Regions from separate parts of the Pontibacillus sp. ABV4_188 genome, predicted to be linked through region 2. Evidence: riboswitches for the same ligand, from Rfam matches in the RefSeq annotation. Region 2 holds a riboswitch; the other holds the start of a gene.
What was found. Region 2 has a riboswitch for glycine ahead of gcvT (glycine cleavage system aminomethyltransferase GcvT). Riboswitches for the same ligand answer to the same signal wherever they lie in the genome.
Positions count from the first base shown of each region.

Region 1: another riboswitch for glycine. It lies ahead of ACYX4O_RS06620 (ACT domain-containing protein); the one in region 2 lies ahead of gcvT (glycine cleavage system aminomethyltransferase GcvT).

Region 1 is NZ_CM149975.1:1,313,438-1,321,026, forward strand. It holds gene ACYX4O_RS06600 (GerAB/ArcD/ProY family transporter) at 1-967, opposite strand, end outside; gene ACYX4O_RS06605 (hypothetical protein) at 964-1,137, opposite strand; gene ACYX4O_RS06610 (Ger(x)C family spore germination protein) at 1,118-2,344, opposite strand; gene ACYX4O_RS06615 (spore germination protein) at 2,341-3,876, opposite strand; glycine riboswitch at 4,052-4,130, shown strand; gene ACYX4O_RS06620 (ACT domain-containing protein) at 4,226-4,501, shown strand; gene ACYX4O_RS06625 (DUF711 family protein) at 4,514-5,875, shown strand; gene ACYX4O_RS06630 (5-carboxymethyl-2-hydroxymuconate Delta-isomerase) at 6,206-6,583, opposite strand; gene ACYX4O_RS06635 (fumarylacetoacetate hydrolase family protein) at 6,599-7,357, opposite strand; gene ACYX4O_RS06640 (fumarylacetoacetate hydrolase family protein) at 7,354-7,589, opposite strand, start outside.
Region 2 is NZ_CM149975.1:2,671,480-2,679,068, forward strand. It holds gene gcvPB (aminomethyl-transferring glycine dehydrogenase subunit GcvPB) at 1-446, opposite strand, end outside; gene gcvPA (aminomethyl-transferring glycine dehydrogenase subunit GcvPA) at 439-1,785, opposite strand; gene gcvT (glycine cleavage system aminomethyltransferase GcvT) at 1,810-2,910, opposite strand; glycine riboswitch at 3,008-3,088, opposite strand; glycine riboswitch at 3,092-3,184, opposite strand; gene ACYX4O_RS13795 (DEAD/DEAH box helicase) at 3,333-5,003, shown strand; gene ACYX4O_RS13800 (YqhG family protein) at 4,981-5,835, shown strand; gene ACYX4O_RS13805 (YqzE family protein) at 5,953-6,132, opposite strand; gene ACYX4O_RS13810 (shikimate kinase) at 6,182-6,676, opposite strand; gene ACYX4O_RS13815 (hypothetical protein) at 6,689-6,895, opposite strand; partial or broken gene ACYX4O_RS13820 (ATPase, T2SS/T4P/T4SS family) at 7,007-7,306, shown strand; gene ACYX4O_RS13825 (hypothetical protein) at 7,482-7,589, opposite strand, start outside.

The DNA of each region.
Region 1 (7,589 bases), 1.4 Mb from region 2:
AGTTTTCGTGTGACAAGTTCGTTAAACACCAAATAGCCAGAGAAAGGGGGAGGATAAATGCTTTGTAGTCGTCCGCCTTTGCGATGTGCTGTACTCCTAATAACAACAAGATAAACAGCGTAGTAATCTTGACGAATAATACGAAAATCCAAGCAATTCCTATAATAATCTCAATTCGCTCGAAAACCTTTGTTACGTGAATGTCCCTCATGAGAGAGTAGGTTGGATAAGATTCTCGCTGCGTTAGGTAAGCCCCTTCTACACCGATGGATGCAGCAACGAAGAAAAAGAGAACCCCGCCTCCAAATAATAAACCAAGCAAGTAATATCGCCTGATATGTTGCTTTTGATTAACGTACGTTAATAGTCCTGTTATAAGCGTAAGCTCTAAGAACGGAACTCCAAGCGAATTGTATCCTCCTTCAATGACAGGCTTCCATCCTTCGTAAAGAAAGGGTTTGAAGTTATCCACATCGATTTGAGGGATAAGCATAATAATCGAAAAGATAAAGATAAAGTAAAAGACTATACTAAGTGCCTGGTTGGTAGTATTTAAATTCCCCAAACCATGCAACGCGCAGTAAATCGCTAACCCTATCATCGTCACCTGATAGACAGTCGGACTGGTATCGGGCTTAATGACCACCATGAAATCATCCGTGTTTCCAACAACTAATGCACATAAGTGGAAGATGAAGATGAGAATAAGAACATTGATTACTGTGCCGATCCACCTCCCGTAAGCTTGGTCTACGATAGAGAAGATCGATTCATAATTCCGTTTCCTCATTACGACTAATAATAAGAGTTGTAAAAGGAAACCAACACCTATCGCCATGAGCATGGATAGCCATGCATTCTCCATAGACGTTGCCCCTGTAATAATAGGCGCAAGTAAAAGCGAGCTCCCAATAGTAAAGTTAGCTACTAGAAAAAAGAGTTGTCCTGGGCTTAGTGTATGCTTCATAAGACACAACCAAATAACATCATATAGATAGGTTCATAAATGGTTTCGATCCATTGTGTAATGGGGAATAGGTTTTTGCCCATTTCAAAGCCAATAAAGAGGCTGATAGCAAACACCCAAAGAACTCCCGTTACAATACGTATTCTCGTTTTATTTTGGATGATCTTCATACACACTTTTCCTCCTAGTTCCAACACCTGATACATCTATATCAAAATTGGATGTAAAAGTACTCGAAAGATAGATATCCATCCATTGGTTTTCTAGTCCCTTCCATTTATTGGGGTAGTTTTTATACAAGAACTGTCCGAAGCCAAAGGAATCTACTTCATTTTCTTTAGTTTTTTCAAAAGCTTCATTCATATACGAGCTAAGTTGAATAGAGAGTGAGTTTTTCAGCTTGGCCAAATAGTCAGGGTCTTCGATAGCTCCCTTACAAGTAACTTCCCTTACAATTCCTCGCCCTTTCACACTTACTTGAAACCCGATGTCTTCTCCGTTTATAGCTGCCTTTTTCTTAGTACGTAAATCTTTCAATAAGAAACCGACGTTGCCTGACTCTTCTTCTGGGCACGGGGCAGAAATAAAAAGGGTTTCCTTCGCTTCATCTTCTATTAAAGCCCATCCTTTTGACTGTTTTATGGTTAACCAGTCGACGAGTTTGTCATGCTTATAAAGCGGAATGCCGGTTAGGTCAAATGCATTTTGATTCGCATGGATGTTCTCTAAAGCTTTTTTTGATGAAGCATTAGCTTGAGGGGTTGCTTTTTGAATACCCATCGTTACCGGATCACGGTATTCCCCGTATGTCCATCGAATGACGTCTTCCATGAAAATTCCTTCTGTTAGGCCCATCGGACTGGCAGTTTTGTTTACACGGTCCACGATGCTTTGGCTTGGATTAGAGGTGAGAGATGTATAAACAGATAGAATTTCTCCTGCTGTCTCTTCTTTAGCGGTGAATACCATAAACTCATCGCGGATTTCGTTATCCCTCTCTAAATAATCCGTAATAAAGGAGAAACCGATTTCTTTTGCGAACTGTTCTCCTAACACAATAACTTGAATATGGGGAAAGAATAGCTTTCTTGGAATAAGGTTTCTTGCTTTATCTACCGTTTCCGTCATCGTGTCAGCCCTAATAGTATACGTATAGACGGGGCTACCGGAGCCGCCTTCTGGAGAACTTCCTTGTTTCATCGCAGCACCGCCTGGATACACGACTTGAAAATGGGTCTCCACTTCACCATCCTTACCAACGTCAAATCCAATAGCCGTCACAATGGCTTGGATGTTTAATTCCTCAGCACCTGTACAACTAGAGAGGAAGAACAATGAACAAAGCAATCCAAGCGTTTGAATCCATTTCCGAATCATCGGCTCATCCTCCTCTTTAATTTAACAAGCAGCTGGTACCATTGAGATTTGTCGTATCCAATAGGAAAGCGAAAGAAAGCGTCTTTCCACTTTTTCCATTCAAAAGGAGAAATGGGGGATAAGTAAGGCCTGCCTATACTAGTAACACTTGATAAATGAATAACAAGGGCAATTATTAAGACGACCATTCCGAAAAAACCTCCAGCTGCAGCAAATAAAATGAACAGAAAGCGGATTAAACGAGCAGCACCACTAAAGGCATAGTACGGTGAGATGAAGCTCGATATTGCTGTAAGTGAAACGATGATGACCATGGCAGCTGAAATAAATCCTGCTGCTACAGCTGCTTCTCCTATTACGAGTGCCCCAACAATAGAGATTGCCGACCCAATGGGCCGTGGCATTCGAATGCCAGCTTCTCTCAATAATTCAAAGATAATTTCCATAATAAAAACTTCCATAAAAGCAGGGAACGGGACTCCTTCTCGCTGAGCTGCTAAGTTGATTAGAATATTGGTTTCTAACAGTTCAGCATGAAACGTGGTGACAGCAATATAACCAGCTGGTAATGCCAGAGATATACAAAAAGCTAACAATCGAATACCTCTAATAAAGGTGGCGAGATCAAATTTTTCATAGTAATCTTCAGCAATTTGAAAGAATGATGTAAATGTAACAGGGGCGATTAAAACAAAAGGCGTGCCATCAACAACGATTGCAATCTTCCCATCCAGAATTTCTCCAGCTACAATGTCTGGTCGTTCCGTAGCTTTCATGGTGGGAAATGGAGTGTATTTTGGGTCAACAATTAGCTCTTCTAGCATACCGCTCTCTAGTATCTTATCGGTATCGACTTGTTCGATTCGTTTCGTTAATGTGTCCAACACTTGTTGATCAACCAGACCGCGAACATACGTCACGTACACCTTTGTCCGTGTATCCTTGCCAACACAGTGTTGTTGGAATGAGAGTTTAGGCGTGCGCGTTCTCCTTCGAATGAGAGCCATGTTGGTATCTATATCTTCCACAAACCCTTCTCGTGGCCCTCGAACAAGGGTCTGTACTTTTGATTCTTCTACTTTTCGAAAATAGTCAGTTTGTTCAACTGTAATGACAAGTGCCAGATCACAATCTTGAATAAAAAGAATGACATGCCCTGTCAACAATGCTTCTGTAACGCCTTTAAACGTCGTTTCTTCCTTGATTTCTGATGCGCTATTGAGGCCTTTCTTCATAGACTCCAGGTTTTTTTGAGTGTCAATGCCTTCTTTTTCCCATTCCAATAAAGGCTTTAAAATATTCTCTTCTACTTTACTCTCGTCAGCGAGCGTATGTAGGTAGAGCATAGCAAGCGGGACAGGCGACTGATCCAGTACTTTTGTACACAGTTCTGGACTATCATCAAAAATTGAAGTAATATGCTGGAGATTTTTCGTTACATCTTTAAAAAGAGAGCTAGCATTATAGGGTTCAGGCGCATGAACAGTTGAATCATTCGAACGAGATTTCGTTTTCCTTATACGTGGACTCATATAAATCACCTATCGTTAGTATGAATCGAATGTTTGGCTTTATGCGTTTAAAAAAAGAGGGGCGTCACTAACGGGATAAAGGAAACATCATCCTTGACCATTGATACGCATATTGATACCATTACATTTATTCAAAAGAATAGTGGCTGTGAAATTTATGGGTAACACTATAACTGGAGCCAATCCTGGAGAGATCGCTAGTAAAGCGACGCCGAAGGGTTCATGATCTCAGGCAACCGGACAGGAACGAACTTACATACAGAATACGTGTATGGGTACGTTTGTCTGAGGTCGGCGAGAGCTGATCTCTTTTTTTGTTCATAGAAAATATAGGCAGAGGTGGATCATCATGGAAAAACGTAAAGCAGTAGTAAGCGTCATCGGAAAAGACCAAGTTGGAATCATCGCGAACGTGACAAACGTACTCGCAGAATATAAATTGAACGTGCTCGATATCAGCCAAACGATTGTGGAAGAATACTTCACAATGATTATGATTATCGATGTGAAAGAAGCGCATGATCTAGATACAATCAGAAAAGTACTACAAGAAACTGGCGAGAACTTAAGCGTGCAAATTAGTCTGCAGCTAGAAGAAGTTTTCCAGTCTATGCACCGCATTTAAGGAGGGCTCCCCATGAATATTGCATTTAACGAAATAACAGAAACCATCCGCATGGTTCAAATGGAGAACCTCGATATCCGTACGGTTACCATCGGAATCAGCCTTCGTGACTGTGCCGATTCAGATATTGAGAAGTTAAAAGAAAATGTCTACAACAAAATTACGACATACGCAAAAGACTTAACAACTGTTGCTGAGCAAGTTGAAAAAGAGTACGGTGTACCAATCATCAATAAACGTATATCAATCACGCCTGTATCTGAAATTCTTGGCAATGCAACTGTGGCTGAAGCCGTTGAAGTTGCAAAAACGCTAGACCAAGCAGCGAAAGATCTTGGCGTTGATTTTATTGGCGGCTATTCCGCTCTTACTCATAAAGGGGTCACAAAAGGAGATCAAACTCTAATTGATTCTCTTCCTGAAGCCTTAAGTGTGACTGAACGTGTCTGTGGTTCTGTGTCTGTAGCGACTACTCGTACAGGTATCAACATGGATGTTGTGAAACAAATGGGTCACGTGATCAGTGATGCAGCAGAGCGCACAAAGGATCAAAACGGAATTGCCTGTGCGAAGCTTGTGGTGTTCAGTAACCCAGTAGAAGACAATCCGTTCATGGCCGGTGCTTTCCACGGAACAGGTGAGGGCGAAGCGGTCCTAAACGTCGGCGTTAGTGGTCCTGGTGTAGTATTGAGTGCGCTGAAGCGTTACCCAGAAGCGGATCTTGGTGAAGTATCTGAAGTTATTAAAAATACTGTCTTCAAAATTACTCGCGCTGGTGAACTTGTTGGACGCCAGGTAGCCGAACGAATCGGTGTTCCATTCGGCATTCTTGACCTTTCCCTTGCGCCAACGAACGCGCTAAACGACAGTGTCGCTCGCATATTAGAAGAGATCGGCCTTGAACGCGTTGGTACACACGGCACAATTGCGGCGCTTGCTCTTATGAATGACGCTGTGAAAAAAGGTGGCGCCATGGCAAGCTCCTATGTAGGCGGATTAAGCGGTGCATTTATTCCGGTTAGTGAAGATGAAGGTATGATCGAAGGGGTAACAGAAGGATCCCTTTCCCTATCAAAACTTGAAGCGATGACATGCGTCTGTTCCGTAGGTCTTGATATGATCGCCCTAACCGGTGACGCAAGTCCCGCAACCTTATCCGGCATTATCGCCGACGAAGCAGCTATCGGTATGATTAACAAGAAAACAACAGCCGTACGCGTCATTCCGGTTCCAGGAAAAGAAGAAGGCGAAATGATCGAATTCGGCGGACTCCTTGGCCGCGCTCCTGTTATGGGTGTGAATCCATACAGCAGCGAGGGCTTCGTGAACCGAGGCGGTCGCATTCCAGCTCCGTTGCAGGCTTTGATTAACTAAAAATATCGATATGTAGACTGCCCAAACTTGGTTTGGGCAGTTTTTTGTTTGGGGCGAGAGGGAGACGTGCGACGGCTTAAAAGAGAGGATCACGGCGTAAGAAGAGACACCGCGGCTTGAAAGCGAGCACCCACGGCCTAAGCTAGAACAAAGACGGCCCAAAAGATGAAAATGACAGCTCGAGAGGGGGAGCGACGGCGTAAGTAGAGTGCGAACGGCTTAAGTAAAGGCGCTACGACTCGAAAAGCATACCAACGGCTCAAGTACGAAATCATTTAACTAGCCTCAAAGCTCTCTCAACTAAAACCCACAAAAAAACAGGCTGAACGCTCAGCCTGTATACCGGTTATGAATATTATTTTTCTTTTGAGTAGGGAAGTTAAATTCCGTCACCTCAAGCGATAGAGCTAGATAGTGATCTTTAAAACAATCGCTAAAGAACGATTCGGCTACTGCAAATAAAGCTTCACTTGTCTCTTTCAAAATTTCCTCACTGCGACCTGCTCCCACTTTTAATTCAATATGAACGAAAGAATCGTCTTCCGTTCCGTCTGCGACTACGTAGTCTGTTAGCTTCACAGCTCGAGAGCGGATCCCCCCTGTTGGAAAGTGGGGAGATTCCACTAATACCAGGTTCAACTTCTTCAATAGGGAAGGGAAGTCAAAATCGACTAAATTATCGGTGTACTCCACAATGATATGAGGCAATGGGTCATTCCTCCTTTAGGATATTGGAGCGGGCTGTTCTTCAATAATCATATTCGCTAAACGGCCGATCCCCTCAATTTCTGTAACAACTTCATCACCGACGTTTACTTTAGTAGGACCCTTTGGTGTGCCGGTTAGAATCACATCGCCTTCGTTAAGTGTCATGAAGCTACTTAGATATTCAATAAGATACGGAACAGAGAAAATCATATCCTTTGTGCTTCCTTCTTGCTCAAGAGTGCCGTTTACATACGTTCGGAGAGCAAGGTTCATAGGGTCGCCCACATCATCTTTATCCATAATCCAAGGTCCGATTGGCGTACAGTTGTCCCGGTTTTTTACGCGGAAGTTCGGACGGTAGTAATTTTCTAGGTAATCTCGGAAAGCATAATCGTTTGCGATCGTGTAGCCGGCTACATAATCGTATGCCTCTTCTTTTGTGATGTTTTTTCCCTGACGTCCTATGACAACGGCCAGCTCACATTCATAGTGCATATGTGTCACACCAGTTGGGCGAGGCGTCTCACCATAATGGCCGATGAGGGTATTTGGTCCTTTTAAAAAGACCAGGGGTTCCTTGGGTGCGTTGAAAGCGAGTTCTGATGCGTGGTCAGCGAAGTTCAGGCCAAGGGCAAAAATGGTGCCGGCTTCAAGAGGTGGGAGCCAGGTGACTTCTGATTCGTGCACGGTTTGGCCAGACTCTAATAAGAGTTGATCACCCTCAACAATTGCCCCGTATATATTTCCTTTGTAACTTACACGTGCTCTCTTCATCGGTTGCCCTCCTTCACATAGGAACGTTCTGAAACAAAATGGTTGGTAAGTGCGCCGATCTCATCGATTTGGATGCGGACTTCATCACCTGACTGGACGCGTGGTGCGCCTGGTGGCAGGCCAACGAGTAGCGTATCGCCTTTATAGAACGTCATAAAGGAGCTCACGTCCGCTATAAGTTTTCTAATAGGTCGAACTAATTCGGACGTGGAGTGTTCCTGACGCAGGGCGC
Region 2 (7,589 bases):
ATCATCATAAGTCCTGTCCACTCACCATGAGCTCCTGCAGCTGGTTGGAGGGTAACTTGATCCATACCTGTAATGGCTTCAAGAGATGTCTGAAGATCATACATTAAACCTAGTGCTCCTTGAACCGATTCAGGAGCTTGCATAGGATGAATGTGACTAAATCCAGGCATACGAGCTACATCTTCATTCATTTTAGGGTTGTACTTCATCGTACAAGATCCTAGTGGATAAAACCCTGAGTCCACACCGTGATTCCGTTTGGAGAGAGCCGTATAATGACGCATAATCTGCAGTTCACTTACTTCAGGTAAATCAGCATCGTCGCTTCTGACGTATGGGACTTCAATGTCTAAGTCTACCTCTGGTACATCTAAATCAGGCAAACTAAACCCTACGCGTCCTTCTTGACTATGTTCAAAGATGAGCGGAAAATCTTCGTTACGCATATACATCCCCCAATTCCTTCACAAATCGATCGATCTCTTCCTTTGTACGCATTTCGGTCACGGCTACAAGCATATGGCCACCTAAATCAGAATGGACCCTTTCTAGGTCAAGACCACCAATCATCCCTTTTTCTTGAAGCTTTTCATTTAATGTCGTTACAGAACCTTGAACTTGGAGAACAAATTCATTAAAGAAAGCATTTGAATACAACACTTGGAAGCCAGCATCTTCGAACTTCTTCTTCGCATAGCGCGCTTTTTGCATGTTTTGATAAGCCATTTCTTTAACGCCTTTCTTACCAAGCGCGCTAAGTGCTACAGATGTACCAAGTGCATTCAAGGCTTGGTTAGAACAAATATTAGATGTGGCTTTATCCCTTCTAATGTGTTGCTCTCGAGCTTGCAACGTTAACACAAAGCCTCTTCGTCCTTCTTCATCTTGTGTTTGGCCTACAAGACGCCCTGGAACTTTTCTCATTAGTTTCTTAGTCGTAGCGAAATATCCACAGTGCGGTCCACCAAACTGAGCAGGAATACCGAACACTTGAGTATCGCCTACAACAATATCCGCCCCAAATTTACCTGGTGGTGTGAGATACCCAAGGGCTAGAGGATTACTTGAAACAATAAACATTGCTTTTGAATCTTTTAAGATCTCTTGAACGTCTTCTAAAGGCTCAATTTGTCCGTAGAAGTTCGGATATTGAATGACAACCCCTGCAGTTTCTTCATCTAATTCATCCGCTAACATAGATAGGTTTGTTAATCCTTCTCTTGCTTCAATCTCAACCACTTCAATGTTTTGTCCCATTGCATAGGAATGAATAACTTCTAAAGAGTGAGGGTGAATCGCTTTAGATACAAGAACTTTTTTCTTTTTTGTTTGTCCAGCGCTTAACGTCACTGCTTCAGCAAGTGAGGTGCCCCCGTCGTACATAGATGAGTTAGATACTTCCATTCCTGTTAGCTCAGATATCATCGTCTGAAATTCAAAGATCGCTTGTAACTCTCCTTGAGAAATCTCTGGCTGATAAGGTGTGTAAGCTGTATAGAATTCGGAACGAGACAGTACATGATCTACAATGGAGGGAATGTAATGATCATAAACCCCTGCCCCCAGAAAAGATGTGTAGTCTTTCGTATTGATGTTCTCACCAGCTAGTTGAGCCAATTCTTTCATTAACTCTGGCTCGCTTGCGCTTGGCTTTATGTTTAACTCCCCTTTGAAACGAACCTTCTCAGGAATATCACTAAATAAAACATCTGTTGATTCAACGCCAATACTCTCTAGCATAGATCGTTTATCATGATCGGTCATGGGTAAATATCGAAATGTCATTGTAAAACCTCCCTATCCTTATCCTTACCGCTTATAAAAGGGTGTCGGTATAACTTTTGCTTTCAATAATCGTTTGCGAACCTGAACCAGGAGTTCCGTGTCGGGCTCCGTATATTGATTAGGAACAACGGCAAGACCTATATTTCTCTCTAATGTCGGAGACTGTGTACCTGTAGTAACAAAACCAATTTCCTTGTCGCCATCAAATACTTTATAACCGTGGCGTGGAATCCCTTTATCGATCATTTCAAGACCTACTAGTTTCCGGTTTGTTCCTTCTTCTTTTTGCTTCTTAAGAACATGCTTACCAATAAAGTCACCTTCTTTATCCACTTTGACAGCAAATCCAAGTCCAGCTTCAATCGGCGTAATATCTGCACTTAGTTCCTGACCATATAATGGAAGTTTTGCTTCAAAACGAAGCGTGTCCCTTGCCCCAAGACCAACAGGAAGTACCCCATCCTTCTCGCCTTCAGTAAGAATGGCTCTCCAAAGCGCTCCCCCCGCCTCAGGATGAATATAAATCTCAAATCCATCTTCTCCTGTATAACCCGTACGAGAAACAAGTGCTCCATGTTCAACACTACTAAAGGAGACATCCTGCAAGAATCGGAAGAATTTGATTTCAGAAAGATCCTGATCCGTTAAACGTTGCAAAATCGCTTCAGCCTTCGGTCCTTGAATAGCGAGTTGGACATATTGATCAGAAACGTCATGAAGCGTTGCGTTTTCCGTTAAATTTTCCTTTAGCCATTTGAAATCCTTGTCTGTATTCGCTGCATTCACCACAAGCAAATAGGATTGTTCCTGCAATTTATAGACAATCAGATCATCAACCGTCCCGCCATCTTCATAGCAAAGAAACGTATATTGCGCCCGGTTAGTTGTCAATTTAGTCACATCATTCGTGAGCATCTTTTGCAGATAAGCTTCACTTTCTGGTCCCTCTACTAAAATTTCTCCCATATGAGAGACATCAAATAGACCTGCGCTGTTTCTCGTTGCGTGATGTTCTTCTTTAATAGATGTAAATTGAACAGGAAGATCCCATCCTCCAAAGTCAACTGTTTTTGCTCCCCAATCCCCGTAATGAGGGTGAAGTGGTGTACGTTTTAAATCAGCCATTTTTAAAATCCCCCTATGTACATAATCGTTCGAACTTGCGCTATTTTTCTGAAAATTAAACATAAAAAAACAGAGAATACACGATTACCGTGTCATTCCCTGTCCGTTAACCAGAAAGTTTCGCAGTAGATCTTGGCTGCTTTCTTCTTGGGTGGCCTTACGTAGGCACTCTCCAGAGGTGCGTCCTACAAGAGTCTTTTTGCCTGAGAGATTCACATCACTGTTTGCTCCTTCGGCGCCGCCAAGTTACTGCGGTCTCTCCTCTTGTAATCATTCGCGATAATAATATTTTCATAAATGGTTCATACTAATTCATAAACATTACGGAATAGTAAACACTAGTTTACAAATTCACTGTCATTATATCACACGGTTTTTGGACTGTGCACAAAAATTTATTGCTTTTAAAGGTAGGGGTACGCATGAATCCATCTATACAGATCGATACGTCTATTGATCCAATAGTCGCAACGAACTTGCAGTCAGAAGGCCCTTTTGCTTCATGGGAACTATTCCAGATGGCTTATGAAACATCAAAGCATGTTGCAACACCTGAATTTAAAGGGCTACAATCACCTAAATACTTACCTCACGTCGACTTTCTCCCTCATCAATTAAATTGTGCTGAACAAGTGGTGGAAGAAATGAGCGGACGCGCAATCCTAGCAGACGAAGTAGGTCTTGGTAAAACGATAGAAGCAGGATTAATTTTAAAAGAATACATGATTCGTGGACTTGTCAAAAAAGTACTCATACTAGCCCCAGCCTCTCTCGTCAATCAGTGGGTACAAGAAATGAATCAGAAGTTCTATATCCCTGCAGCAGCCCAAAGAAAATCTGCTATATGGGACTATGATGTTGTCGTATCTTCTATTGATACAGCTAAGCGACCTCCGCACCGAGAGAAACTTTTAGAAACAGAATATGACCTTATTATCATCGATGAGGCTCATAAATTAAAAAACCACAAGACGAAAAACTACGCCTTCGTCCGATCACTAAAAAAGAAATACTGCCTTCTTCTTACGGCTACTCCGGTGCAGAACCACTTGGTTGATATTTTTAATTTAGTATCCATTTTAAAACCAGGTCACTTAGGAAACTATGAAGACTTCACAAAACGATTTGGAAGAAACCGAAACCAACTCTCAAATGATGAACATCTAAAAGAATTAGTTAAGAAAGTTATGGTCCGTAACCGTCGCGATGAAACAGGTGTCGATTGGACAAAGCGTAACGTAGAAACCGTCTATATTGATTTCACAGAAGAAGAAAAGAATGCTTACGAAAAGCTGTCTGAAGTTACAAGCGGAGGGATGGCTTTTTCCAACATCGTTCTGTTGCGAGAATTATGTTCAAGCCGTGAAGCGTGTTTTCTTTCTATTCAGAGTATGTTGAAGAATGAAGAGATCCATCCTTCAAGAGCCGAACAACTACAAGAGATGATTGGCTACATTGAGAAAATGCCTCATCACGCGAAAGCGCAAAAAGTGGTTGACTTAATCTCGAAAACGGATCAAAAATTCATTATCTTCACGGAGTATAGAGCTTCTCAGTACTATCTTCAGTGGTATTTACAACAGCACGGCATTACATCCGTTCCATTCAGGGGGGGCTTTAAGAGAAGTAAAAAGGATTGGATGAAGCAACTCTTCCAAAACCAAGCCCAGGTTCTGATAGCAACAGAAGCTGGAGGCGAGGGAATTAACTTGCAGTTCTGTAACAATATGATTAACTACGACTTACCTTGGAATCCGATGCGCCTCGAACAACGAATTGGACGAATCCATCGGTTTGGACAGAAAGAAGACGTTAATATTTACAACTTTGCCATTCGAGACACAATTGAAGAACATGTTCTTTCTCTTCTTTATGAGAAAATCCACCTCTTCCAAAGAGTCGTCGGGAATTTAGATGCCATCTTACAAAAGCTAGAGCTTGATAATTTAGAAGATGAAATTCAATCGATCTTTACGGAGTCTTCAACAGACGGGGAAATGAAAGTTAAGCTCAATAACTTATCTTCCGTTATTTCGTACGCGATGGAACAAGATCAGGAGGTGGAAATGGATGGAACAACAGGCGCTTCATAATTTCTTACACCGCTATTTTACCGCCAATGAATGCTCGATTTTAGAAGACCGTGATGGTGTTATGAAAGTTCAGTTAACAGAAGAGCAAGATGAGGTGCTGATGAACCGACCGTTTTACTGGAACTATGTAAAGAGGGTGAATGGAAGAGGGATCCCTATGCAAGTCACTTTTATTACGAACCCAAACCGCCGTGAAGAAAAAGGGGAATGGCTGCACTTTGGCTCCCCTCGTGTTCACCAGATGTTTCAGATGCTACGAAAAAAAGGGCAACTCACAAGGCAATATGAACAAGTAGAGACGAACCAACAGACAAGCCTTACGCCATGGCTTATCCTGAATGCATCGATCAATTATAAAGGGACGCAGAAACGACAGGAAATCGTCTCATTAGGTCTTCAGTTGATCAACGGAAGTATGATCCCGCAATTCATGGACCGTTTAGGCTCGATCTCCCTTTCCCCTAAGATTCCAGACTACTGCTTTACGTTAACACCCATTATTAAGCTGCCAAGTGCATTAAAACGGATAGAAGCCTATATACATGGAAACGTTACAAAACAAGACCTTTCTTGGGGCGAAGATGCATTACGGTTGTTAGAAGAAGAAAAACAATTATTAGAGCACTTTTATAAAAATGATGTTCAATCCGAAGATGATGAAGAGGAAGCTGTCGAGCAAAAAGCCGAAGCACTCGAAAGGCTCGAACGAGAGCAAAGCGCTCTTCAAAAACGATATGAACCTAAAATTGAATTAGACATAATTAATGCAGGAATGATTTATATTAGTCAGTCCACTTCCTCTAAATTGATTACAGACCACCTAAATAACTAAAAGCAGCGTCTGAATTATTTAGACGCTGCTTTTACCAATATATTGTGGTGCTTCAAAACACAAAAAAGTCGCATGATCTAATGAAGAACACGCGACTTTACTACTATGGAATGGATATTATTTAACATGCTTTTTAAACATAAACTTCAAAGCAAAAGGCAACATACCAAACCATCTAGAACTTATAGCTTCTTGTTGTTTCTTTTGTTCTTTTCTTTTCTTTCGTTCATCTTCAGGTAGATCCATATACTTCACAATTTCTTGAGTCATAAATTTCACATAGTCATTTCCAGACATAGATCCTCACCTCACATTAGGTGTACATCAGTAGTATGTCCAAAAATCCTTATTTTATAACGTCCACTACTTGAACAACGATCTCATCCACAGTCCGATCCGTCGTGTTAACCGTCACATCAGCCCATTCTTTATAAGTAGGCAGTCGCTTTTCAAACAAAGCACGCCTTTTAGTATGATCTTGATTCCAAAGCGGTCTGTTCGGATCCTCTTGTAGACGTTCTATAATCGTATCAAAATCAGTATGTAAATATATAATTTCACCGGAACTTTCCATCACAGCGTGATTACCAGGCGTTTCAATGATCCCACCACCAGTAGCAATAACTGCTCCTTTACTTTTCACTGCGCGTAAAGCTTCTGCCTCATACTTACGGAAAGAAGCTTCCCCACCTTCAGCAAAAATATCTGGTATGCTCTTGCCGTTCCTTTCCTCAATCGACTGATCTAAATCAATAAAAGGCTTTTGCAGTCGCTCAGCCAATTGTTTTCCGACGCTGGATTTACCACTTCCCATAAACCCAATTAAATAAATAGTTTGCAAAACTGCTCCTCCTTAGTGTAACTGCTGATCTAACGTGGCCTGAATCAATGTCATAAGCCTCGGAGACACAGAATTAGGATCAACCATGCCATCTTTCTCTGTTTTTACTTCCATAAGGTCTTTTAAAATTTCATGTTGAGCATCCCCAAGATCAACGCCACCTTGCTCCAATGCAAACTTTAGTGCATACACTCGTTCATGCAAAACTTCTCGATCCAACATCATCCACTCCTTTTGCCGTTTTATTTATCTTATCACAGCAAGACCCATGAGAGCCACGGGGGACAGGTTCATCGTCCCATCGTGTCACGCGAAATAACAAAATCCCGATGGCAAGGGATCATCCTGTTTACAGGCCTGACGAGAAGCGGAAAAACAACAACCCTCTATGCATTACTGCAAACATTATTAAAAGAACAGTCGTATCAGACCATTACACTAGAAGATCCCATTGAACAAAGACTCCATGATATTCTCCAAGTACAAGTAAACGAGAAAGCAGGTATGGATTACTATGCTGGTCTTAAGGCTGCCCTTCGGCATGACCCAGATATCTTAATGCTTGGAGAGATCAGAGATGAAAAGACGGCTCAATTTGCCTTTTACGCCGCTCACACAGGTCATCTCGTCTTTGTAATAGGAAGTTTGAATAAAAATTTGAATTTTCCTAAGAATATAAAAGGGCAGAGTGAGTAATATCCACCTGCCTCAATGATGGAATAGTCCATAAATTAGAAAAAATAAACCTATCCATATAAAAAGTCTTTATAACTAACAATAAGGACTTTTAGAATAATTAATTTTATTAACCCGGATTTGGGGCTCTAGAGATCTGAAGAAGCTTTCCATACTCTTCACCTTCGATGATATCAAACGAAATTTCATAAGTAACAGTATTTTTTTTAGTTAAATT